2 regions of the Streptomyces sp. NPDC094032 genome follow, and region 2 is predicted to be linked to the other one. Evidence: riboswitches for the same ligand, from Rfam matches in the RefSeq annotation. Region 2 holds a riboswitch; the other holds the start of a gene.

Region 1 (3,591 bases), on a different contig from region 2:
CCGGTCGTAGGCCTGCGCCAGCGTCTCCGCCGCGACCGCGCGCGCCTTCTCCGCGCCCTTGGCCAGGATCGAGTCCAGCGTCTCCGGGTCGTCCAGGTATTCCTGCGTCCGGGTCCGGAACGGCGTGACGAAGTCCACCATGACCTCGGCCAGGTCGGTCTTCAGGGCGCCGTACATCTTGCCCTCGTAGCTCTTCTCCAGATCCGCGACCGAGGTCTCGGTGAGCACGGACATGATCGTGAGCAGGTTGGAGACGCCGGCCTTGTGCTCCGGGTCGAAGCGGATCACCGTGTCGGTGTCCGTGACGGCGCTCTTGACCTTCTTCGCCGTCGTCTTCGGGTCGTCGAGCAGGTTGATCAGACCCTTCGGCGTCGACGCCGACTTGCTCATCTTGATCGACGGGTCCTGGAGGTCGTAGATCTTCGCCGTCTCCTTCAGGATGTACGGCGCGGGGATCGTGAACGTCTCGCCGAAGCGCCCGTTGAACCGCTCCGCGAGGTCGCGGGTCAGCTCGATGTGCTGGCGCTGGTCCTCGCCGACCGGGACCTGGTGGGCCTGGTAGAGCAGGATGTCCGCGACCTGGAGGATCGGGTACGTGAAGAGGCCGACGGTCGCGTTGCCCGCGCCCTGCTTGGCGGACTTGTCCTTGAACTGCGTCATGCGGGAGGCCTCGCCGAAGCCGGTGAGGCAGTTCATCAGCCAGGCCAGCTGCGCGTGCTCGGGCACGTGGCTCTGGACGAAGAGCGTGCAGCGCTCCGGGTCGAGACCCGCGGCGAGCAGCTGGGCGGCGGCGAGCCGGGTGTTGGAGCGCAGCGCGTCGGGGTCCTGCGGGACCGTGATCGCGTGCAGGTCCACCACCATGTAGAAGGCGTCGTGGGACTCCTGGAGGGCCACCCACTGGCGGACGGCGCCGAGGTAGTTGCCGAGGTGGAACGAGCCGGCGGTGGGCTGGATTCCGGAGAGCACACGAGGACTGTCAGAGGCCATGCCCATCATTCTCTCAGGTGCGTGGCGCGATCCCCGACTGCGGCCGCCCCTTGCGGGGCGGACCGCTGTCCTCCGGGCGGCTAGGCCGGGAGGCCCGGGGCCGGGAACGCCGCCATGAGTTCCGCGACCTCCGCGCGGACCGTCGCCAGTGTCTCCTCGTCGGCCTTGCCCGCCGCGGCCACTCCTCGGTCGATCCACTCGGCGACCAGCGGCATGTGTGTGACGTCCAGGCCGCGGGAGGTGAGGGACGGCGTGCCGATCCGGATGCCGGAGGGGTCGAAGGGCTTTCGGGTGTCGTACGGGACGGTGTTGTAGTTCACGACGATCCCCGCCCGGTCGAGGGCCTTCGCGGCGATCTTGCCCGGGACCTCCTTGGGCGTGAGGTCCATCAGGATCAGGTGGTTGTCGGTGCCGCCGGAGACCAGGTCGAAGCCGCGCGCGAGGAGGGCCTCGGCGAGTGCCTTGGCGTTCGCGACGACCGCGTGCGCGTAGGTACGGAAGGAGGGCTGGGCCGCCTCGCGCAGGGCCACGGCGATGGCCGCGGTGGTCTGGTTGTGCGGGCCCCCCTGGAGGCCGGGGAAGACCGCCTTGTCCAGGGCCCTCGCGTGCTCCTCCGTGGACATCAGCATCGCGCCCCGCGGGCCGCGCAGGGTCTTGTGGGTCGTCGTGGAGATCACGTCGACGTGCGGCACCGGGGACGGGTGGGCGCCGCCCGCGATCAGGCCGGCGATGTGGGCGACGTCCGCGACGAGGACCGCGCCGGACTCCCTCGCGATCTCGCCGAACGCCGCGAAGTCGATCGTGCGGGGCAGCGCGGTGCCGCCGCAGAAGATCACCTTCGGGCGCTCCTTGAGGGCGAGCTCCCGGACCTGGTCGAAGTCGATCCGGCCGTCCTCGTGGCGTACGCCGTACTGCACGCCCCTGAACCACGTGCCCGTGGCGGAGACGCCCCAGCCGTGGGTGAGGTGGCCGCCCATCGGCAGGGCCATGCCCATCACCGTGTCGCCCGGCTTCGCGAACGCGAGGTAGACGGCGAGGTTGGCCGGAGAGCCGGAGTACGGCTGCACATTGGCGTGCTCGACGCCGAACAGGGCCTTGGCGCGCTCCACTGCCAGGGTCTCGACCTGGTCGATGTTCTGCTGGCCCTCGTAGTAGCGGCGGCCCGCGTAGCCCTCGCTGTACTTGTTCTGGAGCACCGTGCCGGAGGCTTCCAGGACGGCGGCGGAGACGTAGTTCTCGCTCGGGATCAGGCGGAGGGTGTCCGCCTGGAGGCGTTCCTCGGCGGTGATCAGGGCGGCGAGGTCCGGGTCGGTGGCGGTGAGGGCCGGGTGGGTGGGGGCGGAGTGGGTGGGGGCGGTGTGGGTGGGGGCGATGTGGGTGGGGGCGGTGTGGGTGGGGTGGGTCATCTTTGCTCCGGGGCAGCTGGGGTCCCCCTGGCGCCTGCGTGGCGCCGCACGGGACCCGGTCGGTTCCCGTGATGCCCAGGCGGGCGGCACCTCGTGTGGTCTGCCTGCGCGGCTTCCCCGGGGTCGCTTCCCCGTACGCCAGTCGCCGCGCGTGTTTCCAGCCTAGCGGGCGCGCCGTCACACAGGTTTCCTCGTCCGGCATCCGAGCGACGATAAGAACAGGGGACACCAGCCCCTGGCCGCAGGACGATCGGAGATCCCGTGTCGAGAACGCAAGACGAGATCGCAGCCGCGGACGCGCACAGCGCCCACAACTACCACCCCCTGCCCGTGGTCGTCGCCACCGCCGAAGGGGCGTGGGTGACCGATGTCGAGGGGCGCCGCTACCTCGACATGCTCGCCGGCTACTCGGCGCTCAACTTCGGGCACGGCAACCCGCGCCTCCTGGACGCCGCCCGGGCGCAGCTGGAGCGGGTGACGCTCACCTCGCGCGCCTTCCATCACGACCGGTTCGGCGAGTTCTGCACGCGGCTCGCCGAGCTGTGCGGCAAGGACGCGGTGCTGCCGATGAACACGGGCGCCGAGGCCGTCGAGACGGCCGTGAAGACGGCGCGGAAGTGGGGGTACGAGGTGAAGGGCGTGCCGGACGGGCACGCGAAGATCGTCGTGGCGGGGAACAACTTCCACGGCCGGACGACGACGATCGTCAGCTTCTCCACGGACCACGAGGCGCGGGACCACTTCGGGCCGTACACGCCGGGGTTCGAGATCGTCCCGTACGGGGATCTCACCGCGCTGGAGGCGGCGGTCACCGAGAACACGGTGGCGGTGCTGCTTGAGCCGATCCAGGGCGAGGCGGGGGTGCTGGTTCCTCCGGAGGGGTATCTGCGGGGGGTGCGGGAGCTCACCTCGCGGCGGAACGTGCTCTTCATGGCCGACGAGATCCAGTCGGGGCTCGGGCGTACGGGGCGGACCTTCGCCTGCGAGCACGAGGGGGTCGTGCCGGACGTCTACATCCTGGGCAAGGCGCTGGGGGGTGGGGTGGTGCCGGTCTCCGCGGTGGTCGCCGACCGGGACGTGCTGGGGGTGTTCCGGCCGGGTGAGCACGGGTCGACGTTCGGGGGGAATCCGCTGGCCTGTGCGGTGGGGCTTGAGGTGATCGCGATGCTGCGGAGTGGTGAGTATCAGCAGCGGGCGG
Region 2 (3,591 bases):
CGTACCGCGCCGGCCGTCCCTGGCCGGCTGTGCTCAGCGGCGAGTCTGCGCGGGCCGACGTTGCAACCCCGTTGCACCCGCCGACAGTTCGGCGTCCAGGGCGGTCAGCCGCGCCCGTACGGCCGGAGCCTGCGCCGCCGGCACCGCGGAGGCCAGCGCCCGCCACACCGCCACATCGTCCTCGCCCCACGCGCTGTACGCCCAGTCCGCCAGCAGCCCCGGATCCGCCCGGTCCACCAGCGCCGCCCGCAGCCGCCCGGCCAGCCGCTCCCGGAGCCGTACCACCGCCGGTGCCCGCGACCCCGGCAGCAGCGGCCCCGCGTACTCCCCGAGCGCCGTCGCCACCGCCCCCGAGGCGAGCCGCCGGTCCACCGTCAGGAAGTCCGCGTCGACCACCCCCGTCAGCCGGTACGGGCGCGACGCCAGCAGCTCCGCGCCGAGCAGCCCCCGCAGCCGGGACATCTCCGCCCGCAGCGTCACCGGGGTCACCGACTCGTCCTCGTACAGGAGGGTCAGGAGCTCGTCGCCCCCGACGCCCTCCGGCCGGTGCGCCAGGACCACCAGGATCTCGCTGTGCCGACGGCTCAGCCGCAGTCGGCGCCCCGCCACGTGCAGCAGCGCCTCGTCCCTGCCCAGCGCCGAGAGCCGCGGCCGTACGGCGACCGGGGCGGGCGCGAGCAGCGCCAGCTGCGACTCGGCGGCCCGCGCCACCGCCTGCACGAACGCCAGACTGTGCGGATGCGCCAGACCGTCCCCGCCCGTGATGTCGACCGCGCCGAGCAGCCGCCCGCTGCGCGGGTCGTGGACCGGGGCCGCCGCACACGTCCAGGCCTGCGCGGGCCGCTGGAAGTGCTCCGCCGCGCACACCTGCACCGGCCGGTCCACGGCGAGGGCCGTCCCCGGGGCGTTGGTCCCCGCCGCCGACTCCGACCAGCGGGCCCCGGGCACGAAGTTCATCCGGCGCGCACTGCGGAGCGTCCCCGGGTGCCCCTCCACCCACAGCAGCCGCCCCGCCGCGTCGCAGACCGCGATGAGATGCTCGCCGTCCCGCGCGTACGCCCCCATCAGCTCCCGGATCACCGGCATCGCCGCCGCCAGCGGGTGCTCCTCCCGGTGCCCCGCCAGCTCCTCCTCGTCGAGCTCGACCCGCGCCGCGCCGTCCGGGCTCACCCGCGCCCGCACCGAGCGCCGCCACGACTCGGCGACCAGCGGCCGCACCGGCGGGACACCGAGCGGGCCCCCGGCCGTGAACGCCTCGTGCGCCTCGCGCACGGCGCCGGATCCGTCCCGGGAGGCCGGTCCCGCCACACCCGCCGGTCCCGCCCCACCCGCCGTGCCTGTCCGCGCAACGCTCAACTCGGCCTCCCCTGCGAGGTCGTTCGCCTCGTGGACGCCATCGTCGTGCGCGCGCGGGGCGCCGACAAGCGTGTACGCGAGTTCGCATATGCCCCCTGTCCGGTACTCGTCACGCGGACCGTCACGTACAGTGGTTCCGGGCCGTGACTGGCGCTTGAGGTGGATCACCACCGGGGAGCGGCCCGGCGGAGGCGCTCACCGGAGCCGCCGTGTCGCGGTCGCGCGCCTGGGCATCCACCGGTCATCGTCGACGCCCAGGAGTGGCCCATGTCCACCAGCACCGCCCGCCTCATGGACGGCACCGCGCTCGCCCGCCGCACGGTCGAGGAGACCGCCGTCCGCGCCGCCGAGATCACCCGCCGCACCGGCACCACCCCCTGCCTGGCGACCGTCCTGGTCGGCGCCGACCCGGCCTCCGTCACGTACGTGAAGATGAAGCAGAACCGCTGCGCGAAGGCCGGAATCCGCTCCAAGCACGTCGAACTCCCCGCCGACACGACCACCGAAGAGCTCGTCGCGGCGATCACCGCCCTCTCCGAGGACCCCGAGGTCCACGGCATCCTGCTCCAGCACCCGGTCGGCCCGCACATCGACGAGCGCGCCGCGTTCGAGGCCATCGCCCCGGAGAAGGACGTCGACGGCGTCACCATGGCCTCCTTCGCCGCCATGGGCTTCGGCCTGCCCGGCTTCGTCTCCTGCACCCCCGGCGGCATCATGCGGCTGCTCGACGCGTACGACGTCGAGCTCAGCGGCAAGCGGGCCGTGGTCGTCGGCCGCAGCGCCATCCTCGGCAAGCCGGCCGGTCTGCTGCTCCTCGGCCGCGACGCCACCGTCACCTACTGCCACTCCCGCACCACGGACCTCTCCGCCGCCGTCCGCGAGGCCGACATCCTGGTCGCCGCCGTCGGCAAGCCCTCCTTCATCAAGGGCGAGGACATCAAGCCGGGCGCCGTGGTGATCGACGCCGGTTACAACCCGGGCAACGTCGGCGACGTCCACTTCGAGAGCGCCGCCGAGCGTGCTTCCCTCATCACCCCCGTGCCCGGCGGTGTCGGCCCGATGACCATCGCCGTCCTGCTCGCCCAGACCGTCGAGGGGGCCGAGCGCCAGCTCGGGCTCTGACCTCCCGTACCCCGCTGCCCGCAGACCCTGCGCACTTCGTGGGCCGTGATCAGGGTCTCGCCCCAGCTGCGGGAATGTCACGGTTCTGTATGAGCGGTGCCCAAGTCACGGATATCGCTCGCCACATGGACGACGCCGGGTGAACCTGTTGCCTATGCTCCACCCGCCGACGGCATCCCCGTCCCGCGGCGCCCGGCGCCCCAGACGGCCGGGCGCCGTCGCCCTGCTCGTCGCGGCGCTCGCCGCGGTCCTGTTCCTGTCCGTCGCCCTCACCGCGCGCGGCGGCCCCGACACCCGTGCCCCGCGCGCCGTCGGCCCCGCGCCCGCCGGGGCCGACCCGGCACCGCCGCCGGACGCCGGACCCGCCGGAGGGCGCGCCGACACGCCGTACGACACGCCCGGCCAGCACCCCTCCGCGCAGGGCGAGAGCCCCTCGCCGCTGCCGACGCGGACGGCGGCACCCACCCGGACGGCGAAGCCCAGGCACGTCCGCTCCGCGACCATGACACCCGCCGCCTCCGTCCCCGCCGCGCGCGGCGGCACGAGCCCGGGCCCGCGGACCACCCAGACCCGCTCGACCGGGCCCACGGGCACCCCGTACGACCGGCTGCGGGTCGGCGACTGCTTCGACATCGACCGCGACGCGCCCGGCACCGTCGTCCACCGTCCCTGCGACACGCCGCACGACGCCCAGGTCGTCGCCCGGCTGCGCCTCACCGGCCGGTACGCCGACGACGCGGCGGTACGGGACGCGGCCGCCGACCTGTGCCGGGGGCTGCTGCGGCGCAAGGCCGCGGACCAGCCGCTGGGCACCCGCTGGGCGACCTTCGTCCAGTACCCGTACCGCACCAGCTACCTGCTCGGCGACGACATCGCCGTCTGCAGCCTCGCCGCCCTCTCGGGCTCGGGCCGGAAGCTGACCGCGCCGCTCCAGTGACGCCGCCGGGCGACCGCCCGGGTCAGGGCGCGGTCACGGCCGCCAGCGCCGCCGCCGGGTCCTGCTCCGCCGGGCCCGCCGGGACCCAGCGGCCGTGTTCCCTGCGGTACGGCCACCAGCGGCCGTCCGCGCCGAGCCGGAGCTGGACGTCCGCTCCGACGACCGTCCAGCGGGCG

The links. A riboswitch is a leader RNA that binds a small molecule or an ion and turns the genes downstream of it on or off. The one in region 2 is predicted to bind ZMP and ZTP.
Region 1: another riboswitch for ZMP and ZTP. It lies ahead of glyA (serine hydroxymethyltransferase); the one in region 2 lies ahead of ABTZ54_RS16815 (bifunctional 5,10-methylenetetrahydrofolate dehydrogenase/5,10-methenyltetrahydrofolate cyclohydrolase).

What each region holds. Positions count from the first base shown of each region.
Region 1 is NZ_JBEOUE010000012.1:225,759-229,349, forward strand. Features, by position in the region: gene trpS (tryptophan--tRNA ligase) at 1-987, opposite strand, end outside; gene glyA (serine hydroxymethyltransferase) at 1,068-2,393, opposite strand; ZMP/ZTP riboswitch at 2,460-2,549, opposite strand; gene rocD (ornithine--oxo-acid transaminase) at 2,655-3,591, shown strand, end outside.
Region 2 is NZ_JBEOUE010000010.1:143,721-147,311, forward strand. Features, by position in the region: gene ABTZ54_RS16810 (GAF domain-containing protein) at 34-1,308, opposite strand; ZMP/ZTP riboswitch at 1,490-1,595, shown strand; gene ABTZ54_RS16815 (bifunctional 5,10-methylenetetrahydrofolate dehydrogenase/5,10-methenyltetrahydrofolate cyclohydrolase) at 1,624-2,478, shown strand; gene ABTZ54_RS16820 (hypothetical protein) at 2,618-3,415, shown strand; gene ABTZ54_RS16825 (SWIM zinc finger family protein) at 3,438-3,591, opposite strand, start outside.